One region of the Paraburkholderia sp. J8-2 genome, then DNA from elsewhere that is predicted to be linked to it. Evidence: predicted binding sites of a transcription regulator. Region 1 holds the regulator's gene; each other region holds the start of a gene.

Region 1 (5,557 bases):
CATTTTAGTGCATTGCTGCGTGGCGGGTTGGGCGGCGCTTCCAGGCCGTTCGACGTGGCACGAGGCGAATGCATGTCGCGGCAAGCATCAGGCCATGCACAAGAGGTGTGCGTTGCCTAAGACGCATCTGGCGGTTTTCGATGCCCACCTGGCGTTTTCCAGCCCTTGCGTGTGGAATTGCGGCGCACCATCATGAGAATCGCACAGCCTGCAAATCACGCGGGCGGGGAGAAGCGATCATGGCGAGCTACAAAAAAATTCTGCTCTGTTACGACGGCTCGCGCGAAGGCCGCAAGGCACTGCGTTGCGGCGCCGACCTTGCGCTCGATCTGCAGGCGGAAACGCATCTGCTCTCGGTTGTCGACATGCGCTCGACGATCGCGCAGAGCGCGGGCCTGCTGACCGATGTGGCCTGCGGCCGCTTCGAGGAAACGGCGCGCGAAATCCTTCAGGAAGGCGTGGACTGGCTAACCGAGCGTGGTGTGCGCGCCCAGGGGCACTTCGCGTTCGGGCATCCGATCGACGAAATCGCAAATCTGGCCAACGAACTGAATGCCGACCTCGTGGTGGTGGGTCACCGCTGCCGCACGGGGCTTTCGCGCTGGTGGATGGGCGCGGGCAATACGCCGCTGCTCGACCGCGTGTCGTGCAGCATTCTCGTGGCGTGTTCGTCGGCGGCTGAGGAAAAACAGCAGCAAGCCGCCGCTTAGTTGATTGAGCGGGATCAAGCAGGACCAAGCGGGCCGGTTCGCACGGAACCGGCCTGTTTCCGTTTTCGCTCCCAATCTGTCTCAGTTCGAGACGCTTCCTTCGTCTAGCTCGACCGCTGCGAGCTTCCACGAGAAGAGCCCGTGACGCTGCAGGATGGCGGCATAGTGCTCGCCCGTATTGCCGCGCTCCCACGTGAGCGCGAATTCATTGAGGCCGCGATAGCCGGCCGTGGTGACCGGCCGAGCCTCGGGCGCGGGATTGCCCGACGCCGCTGGGGCCGGTGACGGCGCCGATTGTGCCGATTGCGCCGATTGCGCGGATTCTGCCGATTGCTCGCTGGACTCCGTCGGCGGCGGCGCGTGCGGCCGGTCGCCAGGCTTGCCTGTCGGCGGCATGCCGCTCAGCAGGGCGGCCACGCCTTCTGGCGTTGCGTAGGCATCCACGAGCGGACTGATCAGTGCCGCACCAATCACGGCGCCGAGGATCAGCAGCGGATTGCTGCTGTGTTGCCCTTCGATGCGCCGATGCAGCATCTCGCCAACCTGCTGTTTGAGGCTCAGGCGCAGCGCAGGGTAATCGACGTACTCGTTGAGCGTGGCGGCGTCGCGAGCGTCGGCGGCGGCTTTCATGTGTTTCACCGCGATATAGGGCGACGCATACGCGTAGCCAAGCGCGCCAACAATCATGGCGAGCGCAACGGTGATCGCTACGGGCTTCTTCCAGCCTTGGGTTTTACGAGGGGTTGAGGGAGATTCCGTCATCGGCATAGGACAAATCGTTCAAACAGGGTGTTGACCGCAAACTTGATTAAACGATCCCGACCGTAACCTCTTCTCACATTTGAGCCGCGTATTGGCGAATTCGCGCTCGATTCGACCTTACTTCGCCAGCGCTGCAGGCAGGTCGCTGTGCTGCTCCGCGATGCAGCGGTCGATCGCACGGCAGACCGCGTCAACCGTGCCGACGAGAATGAGCCGCGACTGACCTTGATAGACCCGCACCGGCGCGCGGCGCATGGGCTGCTCGGTGTTGAGCGTGCTGTTGAGCGACACGCGCGCAAACGCCGGCTGGGCCGAGGGCAGCGCCGGCAGGTCGGCCGTGCTGGCGGCCACCATCTCTGGCGAATCTTCGAAGAGCGAGCCGCTCAGTGCGGCGGCCGAGTCGCGCACCTCGCGCACCGCGCAAGAGGCGATTCCACGGAGGTGGCGAAGACGGCCGAATTGACGGAAGGGCAGCAAGCGGGCAAGGCGTTCCATGACTCTCTCCAGGTAGTGCGTAAACTCAGCGCACAACGCGCGCAGACGGATTGCTTAGAATTCGGTGGGGCGGATCAGGCCAACCGCGATGCCTTCCAGCGCGAATTCCGCGCTGCCAGCCTCGACAAAAATATTGTCGTAATCGGGGTTCTCGGCGATCAGTTCGAGCCCGTTCGAACGGCGCTTCAGCCGCTTCACGGTGACGTCGTCGCCAAGGCGCGCCACGATGATTTGCCCGTCTTTCGCTTCGGCCTTCTTCTGCACGGCGAGCAGGTCGCCGTCGAGAATGCCGGCGTCGCGCATGGAAAGGCCGCGCACTTTCAGCAGATAGTCAGGGCGGCTCGAGAACAGTGCCGGGTCGCACATGTAGTTCTGCGAGATGTGCTCCTGCGCGAGGATCGGGCTACCCGCTGCGACGCGGCCAACGAGCGGCAGTGAGAGCTGCATGATGCTCGGGTGCGGGAGCGTGAACTGGTGCGGCAGGTCGTCGGGCCCCGGCATGAGGCGGATGCCGCGCGAGGCGCCCGCAGCCAGTTCGATCACGCCCTTGCGCGCCAGCGCGCGCAGATGCTCCTCCGCGGAGTTGGCCGAGCTGAAGCCGAGTTCCGCCGCGATCTCGGCGCGCGTGGGCGGGAAGCCCGTGCGTTCGATCGCCCGGCGAACCAGATCGAAAACCTGCTGCTGTCGTGCGGTGAGTTTGGTCATGGCGCCACTGTATGTTTGAACAGGTAACTGTATTTTTATACAGTACTCGCCACTTTTCAAGTGTTACTTGAAGTTCGTCAACTGAGCGTTGCTATCAGGCCGTTTTCCCGCGTTTGTGCGGACGAAATCGCGCTCTAGCAGCGACTTCCTCTGTCCTTACCACTTTTGCGTATTAAAAAATGAGAAAACATCATTTTTAATAATGTAAGCGGATCGCTAGACTGGCCTCCATCGTTAGCTGCAATTCGCAGATGCGCACGGATGAGCGCGAACGAGCACACACGAAAACGGAGAACAGATAGATGGGCACGACACATACGGGGCGCGCAGGCTGGCTGAAATCACTGGCGGCAAAACTGGTTATCGGCGTTGCGCCGCTCGTCGCAGTTACGGCGATGGCGCCCGTGGCCGCTCACGCGGACACGTCGCTGCTCAACGTCTCCTACGATCCGACGCGCGAGCTGTATCAGGACATTAACGAGGCCTTCATCAAGCAGTGGAAGGCGAAGACGGGCGAAACGCTCACCATCAAGCAGTCGCACGGCGGCTCGGGTGCGCAGGCGCGCTCGGTGCTCGACGGCCTGCAGGCCGACGTTGTGACGCTGGCGCTCGCATGGGACATCGACGCGCTCGCCAACAAGGGCATCGTTGCGAAGGACTGGCAAAAGCGCTTGCCCGACAACGCCTCGCCGTACACGTCGACGATCGTGTTTCTCGTGCGCAAGGGCAACCCCAAGCACATCAAGGACTGGGACGATCTGACGAAGCCGGGCGTGTCGATCGTCACGCCGAATCCGAAGACCTCGGGCGGCGCGCGCTGGAACTATCTCGCGGCGTGGGCCTATGCGCTGCACCAGCCGGGCGGCAACGAGCAGAAGGCCAAGGACTTCGTCTCGAAGCTCTACAAGAATGCAGGCGTGCTCGACTCGGGCGCGCGAGGTGCGACGACGAGCTTCGTGCAGCGCGGTATCGGCGATGTGCTGATCGCATGGGAGAACGAAGCATTCCTTTCGCTCAAGGAATTCGGCCCGGACAAGTTCGAGATCGTGGTCCCTTCGGTGAGCATTCTGGCTGAGCCGCCGGTTGCGGTGGTGGACAAGGTCGTCGAAAAGAAGGGCACGCGCAAGGAGGCCGAGGCCTACCTGCAGTTCCTCTATAGCGAAGAGGGCCAGGAGATCGCCGCGAAGAACTTCTACCGTCCGCGTTCGGACAAGGTCCCGGCGGCGCTCACGGCGAAGTTTCCGAAGCTGAAGCTTTACACGGTTGACGACACGTTCGGCGGCTGGACCAACGCGCAGAAGACGCATTTCGCAGATGGCGGCGTGTTCGATTCGATCTACCAGCCGCAGTAAGTCACGCAACACCGCTGTACCGCAGTACCGCAGTACCGGTTGGCAGTCGATCGCGACGCGACCGCATAACAAAGAAGCGCGCCCACGGGCGCGCTTTTCGGCGCCGCCGGCGAACCCGGCAAGCGCGCAACCCATGTCTGGACGATGAGCATGACAACGTTTCGATTGCGCAAGCCCAGTGCGCTGCCGGGCTTCGGCGTGACGCTCGGCATCACGGTGGCTTACCTGAGCCTCGTGGTGCTCATTCCGCTTGCCGCCACCTTCCTCAAGACGGCGACGCTCGACTGGAGCCAGTTCGTGCGCGCCGTGTGGTCGCCGCGCGTGATCGCGTCGTACCGGCTCACGTTCACGGCCGCGCTCGGCGGGGCGCTCATCAACGCGGTGTTCGGGTTCCTGCTCGCGTGGGTGCTCGTGCGCTATCCGTTCCCGTTCAAACGCGTGATCGATGCGCTCGTCGATCTGCCGTTCGCGCTGCCGACGTCCGTCGCGGGCATTTCGCTCGCCGCCGTGTACGCGGGCAATGGCTGGATTGGCCAGTTCCTGGAACCGCTCGGTCTGAAGATCGCGTTCACGCCGCTTGGCGTGCTCGTCGCGCTGACCTTCATCGGCTTGCCGTTCGTCGTGCGCACGGTGCAGCCGGTGCTCGAGGACTTCGAGCGCGAGCAGGAGGAGGCCGCAGCGTGCCTTGGCGCCTCGCGCTGGCTCACGTTCCGCCGCGTCGTGCTGCCCGCGGTGCTGCCGGCGCTGCTCACCGGCTTCGCGCTCGCGTTCGCGCGCGCGCTGGGCGAGTATGGCTCGGTCATCTTCATCGCCGGCAACGTGCCGATGAAGTCGGAGATCACGTCGCTTCTCATCATCACGAAGCTCGAACAATACGACTACGCCGGCGCGACCGCGCTTGCCGTGATGATGCTCTGCGTTTCGTTCGTCATGCTGCTTCTCATCAACTCGCTGCAGTGGTATTTGCAACGCCGTACGAGCCGGGGCGTTTCGGCCGGCAGCGCGCCGAATGCCGTGGTGGGCGCAACCGTCGCGGGAGGTGCGCAATGAGCACGCTGCCGCAACAACGCAGCACGCGCCGGCCGGACCCGGTCACCGAAGCGCCGTGGGTGCGCTGGCTCCTGACCGGCATCGCGCTCGCGTTTCTCGCGCTCTTTCTCGTGGTGCCGCTCGTTGCCGTGTTCTGGCAGGCGCTTTCGAAGGGCATTGGCTTCTACTTCACGTCGCTCGTCGACCCCGACGCACTCTCCGCGATCAAGCTCACGCTGATCACCGCGGCGATCGCGGTGCCGCTGAATCTGGCCTTCGGTCTCGCGGCTTCGTGGGCGATCGCGAAGTTCGAGTTTCGCGGCAAGGCGCTGCTCACCACGCTGATCGACCTGCCGTTTTCGGTCTCGCCTGTGATCTCGGGTCTCATCTATGTGCTGCTGTTCGGCGCGCAGGGGTGGCTTGGGCCGTGGCTCGAAGACCATAACGTGCAGATCATCTTCGCGGTGCCGGGCATCGTGCTGGCCACGATCTTCGTGACATTCC
Region 2 (5,557 bases), on a different contig from region 1:
TCGTCGCTGAGATCGGCGGGCGCGGAATATGGCGCGCCAGAATGCGCAAAGCCGCGATCGCCCGCCTGGGCGTCGCGGCTTGAACGGCTCATGTGTGCGTCGGCAGGCTTCACGGCGGGGCGCCGCTCGGCACCCCGGTCAGCAGGCGAACCCGCACGCGAGTTAGCCTGATCGCCGGACGGCGAGGACGTAGGTGACCCGCCCTTGCGCATCAGCTTGCCTTATCTACGAGAGCCTGAAGAATTTACTCTTCGTCGGCGACTTCGACTTCGCCGGAATTGTCGACGCCGGCCGGCATCGTGCTCACGCCCAGCGATTCGCGGATGCGGTTTTCGATCTCACGAGCGATGTCCGAGTTCTCGCGCAGGAATTCGCGTGCGTTGTCCTTGCCCTGGCCAATGCGCTCGCCGTTATAGCTGTACCACGCACCCGCCTTGTCGACGATCTTGGCCTGCACGCCGAGGTCGACGATTTCGCCCTGACGCGAAATGCCTTCGCCGTACAGAATGTCGAACACGGCTTCGCGGAACGGCGGCGAGACCTTGTTCTTCACAACCTTCACGCGCGTTTCGCTGCCGATGACTTCGTCGTTCTTCTTGATCGAGCCAATGCGGCGAATGTCCAGACGCACCGACGAGTAGAACTTGAGTGCGTTGCCGCCCGTGGTGGTTTCCGGGTTGCCGAACATCACGCCGATCTTCATGCGGATCTGGTTAATGAAGATCACCATGCAGTTCGTCTTCTTGATCGTGCCGGTGAGCTTGCGCAGCGCCTGCGACATCAGACGCGCCTGCAGACCCGGCAGCGAGTCGCCCATTTCACCTTCGATTTCGGCCTTCGGCACGAGCGCCGCGACCGAGTCGATCACGATCATGTCGATCGAGCCCGAGCGCACCAGCGCGTCGGTGATTTCGAGCGCCTGCTCGCCCGTGTCCGGCTGCGAGATGAGCAGTTCAGGCACGTTCACGCCGAGCTTGGCGGCGTATTGCACGTCGAGCGCGTGTTCCGCGTCGATGAACGCCGCCGTGCCGCCGAGCTTCTGCATTTCGGCGATCACCTGCAGCGTGAGCGTGGTCTTGCCCGACGATTCCGGACCGTAGATCTCGACCACGCGGCCGCGCGGCAAACCGCCCACGCCAAGCGCGATGTCGAGGCCGAGCGAACCGGTGGAGACTACCTGGATGTCCTCGACCGCTTCGCCGTCGCCGAGTCGCATGATCGACCCCTTGCCGAACTGCTTTTCGATCTGCGCGAGCGCGGCGGCCAGCGCCTTGCTCTTTTCAGCAGTCAGCCCAGCCGAGCCTTTCTTGCTATCTTCCATGAATCGTCCTTTGCTATGATGAACGGCGTCTCGTGACCATGCGCACGCCTCATTCGGGCTAATGCACACGAACGCAGACACTGTATAAAAAAACAGTGGTTTTGGCAAGCCTTTCCGGCGATCCAGAACCGCGAATTTCGGGAGACCGCCGCGCGTCGCCTGGCCGCGCCTTCAAAGACGCGGCGCGGCGCCGGTGCTACGAGGTCAAAGGGCCTCGAAAGCGACGTTGGCGCAACATGCGAATCCTCATTGCCGAAGACGACAGCATACTCGCGGACGGGCTCGTGAGATCACTCCGCCAATCGGGCTATGCCGTTGATCACGTGCGTAGCGGCGTGGATGCCGATACTGCCTTGTCGATGCAGTCGTTCGACCTCTTGATCCTCGATCTGGGCCTGCCGAAAATGCCGGGCCTCGAAGTGCTGCGCCGTTTGCGCGCGCGCAATTCCAACCTGCCCGTGCTGATCCTCACCGCCGCCGACAGCGTGGACGAGCGCGTGAAAGGCCTCGACCTCGGCGCCGACGACTACATGGCCAAGCCCTTCGCGCTCAACGAACTCGAAGCGCGCGTGCGTGCGCTCACGCGGCGCGGCGCGGGCGGCGGCCCGACCGTGGTGCGGCATGGCGCGCTCTCGTATGACCAGGTGGGGCGCATTGCGCGCATCAACGACCAGGTGCTCGATCTTTCGGCGCGCGAACTCGGTGTGCTGGAAGTGCTGCTGCAGCGGCTCGGGCGGCTCGTCTCGAAGGAGCAGCTCGTCGATCACCTGTGCGAGTGGGGCGAGGAAGTCAGCAACAACGCCATCGAAGTCTACGTGCACCGGCTGCGCAAGAAGCTGGAAACCGGCGGCGTGCGCATCGTGACGGTGCGCGGACTGGGCTACTGCCTCGAAAAGGAGGCGAAGGAAACGCACGCCGGCGCGAGCCAGCCAGGCACACGCGCCGAGACCGGCACACCCGACGCCACGCCGGCGATGCCCGCCAGCCACTATTTCAAATAGGCGGAGTCGAAGATGGCCGGGCGTCCTCCCATCGCGCGCGCCGTGCCGCCCAAGGGCGCCGCGAGCACAGCCGGCGAAAACACATCGGGCGCGTCCGCATTCACGGCCGACGCCCTCGACGACGACGCGCGCGACGCCCGCTACGCCAACCCGTTCGCCCCGCCCGACGAAGCCGAAGCCGCCGCCGAGGCGCGCCCGCGCTCGCTTTTCGGCGAGATTCTCGACTGGATGCTCGCGCCCTTGCTGCTGCTCTGGCCGATGAGCATCGCGGTCACGTATCTCGTGGCGAAGTCGATCGCCAACGGCCCCTTCGACCGCGCGCTCGAAACCGACGCCTATGTGCTCGCGCGCCAGATCCAGCCCGTCAACGGCGTGGCCGAACTCACACTGCCCGCCTCCACGCGCGACTTCCTGCGCGCCGACAACGTAGACAGCGTGTTCTACCAGGTGCTCGGCAGCCGCGGCGAGCTGATTGGCGGCGATCGCGACATGCCGCTGCCGCACGACGACGACCGCCCGCCGCCCGGTCTCGTCGAGTTCCGCGACGACACGCTGCGTGGCATCGATATCCGCGTCGCCTATACGACAGTGGAGCCGACGCACCTGAGCGCCGGCGACCGGCCGGGTCAACCGGTGCTCGTGCAGGTCGCGGAAACGCTCGACAAGCGCCGCCAGCTCGCCAACGACATCATCAAGGGCGTGATCCTGCCGCAGTTCGTGATCCTGCCGCTCGCGATCCTGCTCGTGTGGTTCGGTCTCTCGCGGGGCCTCGCGCCGTTGCACGCGCTGCAGTCGAACATCCGCATGCGCCGCCCCGACGATCTTTCGCCGCTCGAAGCGCGCCGCGCGCCGCCTGAAATCGAGCCGCTCGTCACCTCGTTCAACGACCTGCTCACGCGGCTCGAACAGAACATGGAGCTGCAAAAGCGCTTTATCGCCGACGCCGCCCATCAGATGAAGACGCCGCTCGCGGGCCTGCGCACCCAGGCCGAACTCGCGCTGCGCCAGGACGCGCCTGCCGAAGTGCACCGCTCGCTCGAGCAGATCGCGACAAGCTCCGAGCACGCCGCGCGGCTCGTCACGCAGCTGCTCGCGCTCGCTCGCGCGGAAAACCGCATGTCCGGGCAGATCTTCACGCCGGTCGACGTGGCGGACGTGGCGCGCCACGCCGTGCGCGACTGGGTGCAGCCGGCGCTCGCCAAACAGATGGACCTCGGCTACGAAGGCCCCGAAACGGCGTACGGGAGCGAGCAGGACGAGGACGGAGCGGTGGCGCGCGTCGAAGTGGACGGCAACCCGGTGATGCTGCGCGAGATGCTCTCGAACCTCATCGACAACGCGATCCGCTATACGCCTGCGGGCGGGCGTATTACCGTGCGCGTGCGGCCGGAACCCGCGGCGGGCGTGGTCCATCTCGAAGTGGAAGACACGGGTATGGGCATTCCTGCCGCCGAGCGCGAGCGCGTGTTCGAGCGCTTCTACCGCATTCTCGGGCGCGACGGCGAAGGCAGCGGTCTCGGGCTCGCGATCGTGCGCGAGATCGCCACGATGCACGGCGGCACGCTCGCCATCGACGATCACGTCTATCAAGACACGCCGCGACTCGCCGGGACGCTCGTGCGCGTGACGCTGCGGCTGCGCGCGAAAGCTTGAGCGGCATCGCCGCCGCTTGGGCGGCAAAACCACCCGGAAACTGACGGATCACGTCAGAAAAGCGGGATGGGACTTACCCTTATCCGATACGCAATACGCAAACTCAATTTCGCGCGTTAAAAGACATTCGACCATCAATGCGCGAACTTATCGAATAGTTTGCCGAACATAACTGATTAGACCCCACTCCGACACCTCCCTCAGAAACCCACACGCGCGTCAGAAGCCCGTAAGTTTCCATTCCAATAATGCTCCGCAGGACCGCGGGTCTTTAGCGTCGCCTGCCCGACGGACCACACGCATATCAATACTGGAGACATCTATGGCAACCGTTGGCGGACAAGTCTCGCACGCGCCGATGACCCGCGACGAAAAACGCGTGATCTTCGCGTCGTCGCTCGGCACCGTGTTCGAGTGGTACGACTTCTACCTGGCCGGCTCGCTCGCGGCCTTCATCAGCAAGAGCTTCTTTTCCGGCGTCAATCCCACGGCCGGCTTCATCTTCACACTGCTCGGCTTCGCTGCCGGCTTTGCCGTGCGCCCGTTCGGCGCGATCGTGTTCGGCCGGCTCGGCGACCTCGTGGGCCGCAAGCACACGTTCCTCGTCACGATCGTCATCATGGGTCTCTCGACCTTCGTGGTCGGTTTCCTGCCCGGCTACGCCGCAATCGGCATTGCGTCGCCGGTGATCTTCATCGCCATGCGTCTGCTGCAGGGTCTCGCGCTCGGCGGCGAGTACGGCGGCGCCGCGACGTATGTCGCTGAACATTCGCCGCCCGGACGTCGCGGTTTCTACACCGCGTGGATCCAGACGACCGCCACGCTTGGCCTCTTCCTCTCGCTGCTCGTGATCCTCGGCGTGCGCACGTTCGTCGGCGAAGAGCAGTTCGCCGCATGGGCCTGGCGCATTCCGTTCGTCGCCTCGATCCTGCTGCTCGCCGTTTCGGTGTGGATCCGTCTGCAACTCGACGAATCGCCGGCGTTCAAGCGCATCAAGGCGGAAGGCAAGGTCTCGAAGGCGCCGATCAAGGAAGCGTTCGGCCAGTGGAAGAACCTCAAGGTCGTGCTGCTCGCCCTCTTCGGCCTCACGGCTGGCCAGGCCGTGGTCTGGTACACGGGCCAGTTCTACGCGCTCTTCTTCCTCACGCAAACGCTGAAGGTGGACGGCGCCAGCGCCAACATCCTGATCGCGCTGGCGCTGCTGATCGGCACGCCGTGCTTCCTGTTCTTCGGCGCGCTTTCGGACAAGATCGGCCGCAAGCCCATCATCATGGCTGGCTGCCTGATCGCGGCGCTCACCTACTTCCCGATCTTCAAGGCAATCACGCACTACGCGAACCCGGCGCTCGAAGCCGCGACGCAGCGCGCGCCGATCGTCGTGATCGCGAATCCGGCCGAATGCTCGTTCCAGTTCAACCCGGTTGGCACCTCGAAGTTCACGAGCTCGTGCGACATCGCCAAGAGCGCGCTCTCGAAGGCTGGCCTGAACTACGAGAACGTGGCCGCTCCGGCTGGCACGCTCGCGCAGATCAAGGTGGGCGACACGACCATCGACACGTTTGACGGCCGGGCGCCGGGCGCC
Region 3 (5,557 bases), on a different contig from region 1:
CTTGCTGACCGCATGGGGCATGGTGCTCGAACCGCCCCGGCTTCTGTCGACCAGTTCGCGCAGACACGAGATATCAGATAGCGAGTGATGGGAAGCGTTGCCGGTGACATTCAAGCGCGTGGTCTACGCACACCACGGTGCAGAAGAGGGCGTCGGGCACGCATATCAGATCACGCTTTCCCGCCTTCGGCTGCAGCGCGGCGATCTTGCGCATTTCGTGACGATGGCACAGATCGTCGTCAGTACATCACACCTCTTCGGCACGGAGTTTGGCAAGGCGTGCATCGGGGGATTGACCGAAGCTCACGACGCGCTTGAGCGCAGCCTGCGCGTCGCGGTGGCGTCGGACGTCTGAGGTATCGATCAGGCGAGCTCTGAAGTGTTTGCGAAAGTGCTGACGCTACACGAGAAGCAGTTGTATGTTGCTCCACGCGAAGCCGTTACCCGAGCTTCGCAACCCAGTTGCCTGAGCCGGGCGGACGGGATCCGCAGCGTACACCAGGCGGCGTGACGATCGCGCTACAGGATGTCTGGGCAAGGGGCCGTGGACAAGCGCGCTCCCGGCGGATAACAGCGATCTCGCGGCAACGTCCGCACTTCATCCAAACAGACCGTGCAGGAACCACCTTGGTTCTCGTTCGTCACGACTGCCGACGCGCTCGCGAAATACCCAGTAGTGCAAATGATTTTCAGCTTCGGCGACGAAATAGTCGCGTGTCACGATGTGGCCATCCTGCCAGCCACACTCAATCCGCTCGCCCGGCGACACCATGCGCAGCGGCGTGCCGTAGAACGGTCGGTGGCCACGCATGATGAGCTGGATGGGCATCTCAAGGAGCCATGCCGGCCGCGGCAGATCAAGCGGCAGGTCCGTGCGCGATGGCCTGGCATCGCTACTGACCGGCACCCATCGCGCGGCAACCTCGGGACGGAAGTCGGCGACTGGCGCTGCTCTCATCACGTTCGCCGAACCGAGCCTCGCCGTGAGCAGTTCCGTGAGCCGGGCGTGATCCTGTGGCGATCCGCCTGGTTCGGGAAACAGCGATTCACTCGGCGCTTCCGCGTCCCGCACGTCTTTCGCCTCGAGCCTCAGTGCAATGACCGGGGCCGCGAGTTCGAGGCGGGAGAGTCGCTCCCTGAGCAACCGTACGAGATGTTCCTCGTGCCAGGTCGGCTCGCCAAGTGCGACTTCTACCTCTGTTGGGGGAATGGCATCGCGGCCGCGCTCGTGCTCGAGCGAGACGACAAAACGCGCGACGGCGAGCTGGCGGGCGGCAAGCCATCCCGTCATCTGCAGCGTAAGCCGGCGCGCTGCGAAGAGCGCCGCTTCAACATGCTCAATGCGGTCCGGTAACTCGACGCGGGCATCGAACGCGGGCGGCATCGTGAGCCATTCGTGGACTTCGGGTGCTTCACCCTTCGCGCAGTCAAGCGCATCGAGCAACGCGGTGCCACAGCGCTTTTTCAGTCCGGTGCGCGGCAGGCGCGTCACGTCATCGATCGTCGTGCATCCAAGACCCTCAAACCATTCGGCGAAACGTCTCGCGGCTGGCAGCACGCCCAGAGGGATGCGCTTGAGTACACGCGAAAGGGACCGCTGTGTGAGCGCAACGCCACCACCGGCGCGCGCAATAAGCCAGGTTGCCTCGGCGGTCGGTGCGATCGAAGCCGTGCTCGTCACGCCGAAGTCTGCAACCGTGCGACGCACGCGCCGGCGAAGCGCGCGCAGTCCACCGAAAAGCCGCAGGCTGGCGGTCACATCTGCAAGAACGACGTTCTCGTCAGCGATCACGACGTTTGGCGTGAACTGGAGCAGGGCGAACGCGACACCCCGTACCGTCTGCTCTTCGCGCATGAGCTCGCGCTCCCTGAGATCGGCGTTCGGCGCGAGCGTGAGCACGCCGCCCCGGCGCATGCCATCGACAACCCCCTGCGCCCGCGCGGCTGCGTCGGCATCGAGCACGCGGCCTTTTTCCAGAACAACGAAACCGTTGTCAGACACCGGCATGTACCAGGTTGGGCAGAAGCTCTCGATGGGCAGGCGTGGCAGATGAACGCCGATCCAGTGGTGCATGACGATTCAGGAGAACAGGCGAAGGGGAATGATATGAACGCCTCCCTCCCGCGTAGGCGGGTCGCGGTGCCAAGGTGGACCCTCACGGGCCGACGGCATCAAAGTGCCCAGAATGGAAGATCATGACGATCTTCACAGGCAAACCGGAGGGTCCACGATGAAGAATACGACGGTAGGTGTGGATATCGCAAAAAATGTCTTCCAGGTCCATTGGGTTGATGCTCAAACCGGTGAGATAGTCAGCAAGCAGATCAAGCGCGCTAGTTTCCTGGCGCACTTCGCAAATCGCGAGCGCTGCTTGATTGGTATGGAAGCCTGCGGTGGTGCCCAACACTGGGCGAGACGTTTAATTGAAATGGGGCACGAGGTTCGACTACTCCCGGGGAAGGTCGTCAAGGCGTTTGTAGCTGGCAATAAGAATGACGTGGCGGATGCGCGTGCGATTTGGACAGCTGTCCAGCAACCCGGAAAGTCGGTTGCGGTGAAGACGGAAGCACAGCAGGCGGTGCTTGCGCTGCACCGGATGCGCGAACAACTGGTGAAGTTTCGAACAGCGCAGAGCAATTGCCTTCGCGGTCTGCTGACGGAGTACGGCGAAGTAATGAACAAGGGGCGGGCTGCATTGAACCGGGCGATGCCAAGTGTTTTGGCTGCGCTAAGTGAGCGTTTGCCGGCAGTGTTGATTGAAACACTGCGTGAGCAATGGGCAAGGCTGAGTACTGTAGATACGCAGATTGCAGAGATCGAAAGGCGTCTGCAGGAATGGATGCGGCAAGATCCGTCTTGTAAAGCGATTCTGGAGATACCGGGAGTGGGGTTACTGACGGCGACAGCGGCCGTTGCTACGATGGGCGATGCGAAGTCCTTCAAATCCGGGCGGGAATTTGCGGCGTGGCTTGGGCTGGTACCTGCGCAGACCGGCTCTGGTGGACGAGTCCGACTGCTTGGTATAAGCAAGCGCGGCGATACTTATTTGCGAACTTTGCTGATCCACGGCGCGCGGGTCGTGCTGGGGCATGCGAAAGAGCCTGGCCCGTGGGTAGAACAGATCAACAAACGTCGACCGCCGAATGTAGTGACTGTTGCGCTGGCGAACAAGATGGCCCGGACGATATGGGCGATGTTGGCGCACAGCAGGAAGTACGAGAAGGGCTACATGAGTATGAAAGCGGCTTAGGCGGGAATAACTGGGGCTGGTGCGGAGGCTATAGACGTCAAAGGTTGCGCAGGCAAGCGAGTGTGATGACAAACAGGTCGGACCGTGACCTACTGAACCTGAGCGCTCTCCAGAGCTTCGAGCTCGAGTGGGGAATGAGGTGTAGGTCAGCGGATTTCATCGGGGCCCGCAGCGAAATACGGCTGCAAGAAGGCCGCATATAGAGCTGCAACCCTATCTGTCAGTTGGAACACACGAAGCCTTGTGCAAACGGGAGGCGTTCATATAGAGAGCGCAACGAATACGGGCTTGTCGCGATGCGGCCCACGGCGTTTGATGAATGAGACGTTCACGCCGTCGGGCGCCGCGTCGATCGAGATACGCAACGGGGCGGGGGACGTCGAGTTCGCCGCCGCAGTAGGACGAAAGAGGAACAGCAATGTGTCTGCGTGCTGCGCGGCGAGGTGCAGGCGACGTAGCGCCTCCGGGCGGACCTGCTGCTGCCAGAAAAGCAGCGCCCCTGCGGTTCCGGCACGAAGGATCTGTTCCGCTGCCCAAAGGCTGTCTGCGGTCGTGGCTGCCTTGAGCACCCGGATGTTTTCAGCGCCCACACCCCACCAGGTGAACGCTGCCGGCTGGAGTCTATGCGGAGGTTGGAGAACGAAGACAGGCCGGGTCGCGACGGCTTCAAGCGCGGCTTTAAGCAGGCGCAGTTCGCCGCAGCCCGGTTGCGGGACGATCACCTCGGTCAGGGCACCCGTCGGCCAGCCGTGGCCCGGCAACTCCGCGTCGAGCGCCTCGTGTCCGCTCGTCACCGTGCGGCCGTGCGCCGAGCCCAGTTGGGACGCTCGCCACAGATCCGGATGGATCATCTCAGCTTGAATTGCGTGCCCCATGTCGGCCTCGATACTGTATATCCATACAGCTATCTTAGCTTATCACGTGCCCAACGGCCAATCCTGTGTTGTTTGCCTAGGTCGCCTCGCGCGCGATATTTTGTCTTATGATTGCTCCGCCAAAAGCCAACCATAAGTTTCTATGCGACAGGACCAAACCGCACTAACCGCCATAGCAGTCACTGCACTTGCAATCTTCGTTGCTGGTTGCTCCAATAAGCAGGACCTGAACGAGGCGAATCTGACTGATGCACTGAACGCTTATTACGCTCCTGGTCCGGGGATCTGCCTGCGCAGCTGGCAATTTCCATACGCAATCAGTCGCGCTGACATCAGGAATGCGGCGGATATCCAGAACGATCCCGTGCTGACCCCAATTCCCGGACTCGAAGCATTGAAGTCGGCCGGCCTCTTGGTGTCGCACGACGCTCCGGGCCCGGCCAGCGACGGTGCGGTGGCGCGGACATACAGCCTGACGGACTCAGGCTCGACCGCCTTCACTGATGCGCCGCGCTCGAGCGGCTCAGTTGAGTCCGGCTCGCGTACCGGTGCATTCTGTTACGGCCACGTGCATATCACACGAGTCGTCAAGTGGGATCCAGCTTCCATGGGGGAAAGCACGGCCTATTTCAACTATGAAATGGTCGGGTTTCCTGAATGGGCCAAGCGGCCGGATATTCAGCACGCCTTTCCCACCCTCGGACGGCTCGTCCGCGGGGCGGGAACCGGAAATACGTCCTCGGTCGTCATGCGACTTACAAGCGCTGGCTGGGAAGTAAAGCACTAAGCCGGGTTTATCTCAAACGTGCGGCGCAAGGGCTTAGCACTAGCGCGGCATCACGCGGATTCCTGAAAAGCAAAATCACAACATTCGAATCAGATGAATTTTGTTCCTTTCTTGTCCGGAGCTGTCACGATTGCGGGTGGCAGCATGATGACAATGCTGGTCAATCGCTTTCTGGAACGCCGGAGGCTGGAATATGGCGCGGAAGGTATGACGGTCATCGAGAAGCGCGATTCGCTTGACGGACTGAGCGTGACGCACAACGGTGAGAGCATTGAACGCCTTACGAAGTCCCGGATATGGCTCTGGAATTCAGGTAGAAAAGCGATTCTTCCAGCGGACGTATACGCAGCAAATCCTTTGAAGGCCACCTTCCCGGGCGCCCGCATTCTGGATCTGTCGGTGCTCGAATCCTCAGATGGTGCGCTCGGGTTCAAGCCCAAAAACTTGGGTGACGGCTCTTGGCAAATTGATTTCGACCATTGGGACGGGAACCATGGGGTGCTTCTGGAAGCTTTGCACACTTCAACGCGGTTTGTGCCCAAGCTAACCGGGTCGGTAAAGGGGCTAAATCCGATCCACTCAGTCGGTCGTATTGAGCTTGGATCCTTCCTCTCGAAGCGAAGCCGCACGTTTCGTCGCTGGAC

What was found. The regulator LexA, encoded in region 1, represses DNA repair genes until DNA is damaged. The targets are predictions, from matches to a motif close to ACTGTATNNNNATACAGT.
Region 2: recA (recombinase RecA) is a predicted target of LexA. The motif match lies at 1,401-1,418, and genes of this name have one in related genera.
Region 3: imuA (translesion DNA synthesis-associated protein ImuA) is a predicted target of LexA. The motif match lies at 4,139-4,156, and genes of this name have one in related genera.

What each region holds. Positions count from the first base shown of each region.
Region 1 covers NZ_CAJMZA010000014.1:25,652-31,208, reverse strand. Annotated here, with positions in the region: gene U5A52_RS25980 (universal stress protein) at 240-710, shown strand; gene U5A52_RS25975 (DUF2939 domain-containing protein) at 792-1,472, opposite strand; gene U5A52_RS25970 (hypothetical protein) at 1,590-1,967, opposite strand; gene lexA (transcriptional repressor LexA) at 2,022-2,672, opposite strand; gene U5A52_RS25960 (sulfate ABC transporter substrate-binding protein) at 2,975-4,024, shown strand; gene cysT (sulfate ABC transporter permease subunit CysT) at 4,175-5,074, shown strand; gene cysW (sulfate ABC transporter permease subunit CysW) at 5,071-5,557, shown strand, end outside.
Region 2 covers NZ_CAJMZA010000005.1:93,909-99,465, reverse strand. Annotated here, with positions in the region: gene recX (recombination regulator RecX) at 1-92, opposite strand, end outside; gene recA (recombinase RecA) at 245-1,321, opposite strand; gene U5A52_RS13765 (response regulator transcription factor) at 1,558-2,322, shown strand; gene U5A52_RS13760 (sensor histidine kinase) at 2,335-3,975, shown strand; gene U5A52_RS13755 (MFS transporter) at 4,298-5,557, shown strand, end outside.
Region 3 covers NZ_CAJMZA010000031.1:78,692-84,248, reverse strand. Annotated here, with positions in the region: partial or broken gene U5A52_RS36085 (hypothetical protein) at 1-88, shown strand, start outside; gene U5A52_RS36080 (hypothetical protein) at 104-355, shown strand; gene U5A52_RS36075 (DNA polymerase Y family protein) at 599-2,074, opposite strand; gene U5A52_RS36070 (IS110 family transposase) at 2,232-3,251, shown strand; gene imuA (translesion DNA synthesis-associated protein ImuA) at 3,512-4,102, opposite strand; gene U5A52_RS36060 (hypothetical protein) at 4,269-4,913, shown strand; gene U5A52_RS36055 (hypothetical protein) at 5,007-5,557, shown strand, end outside.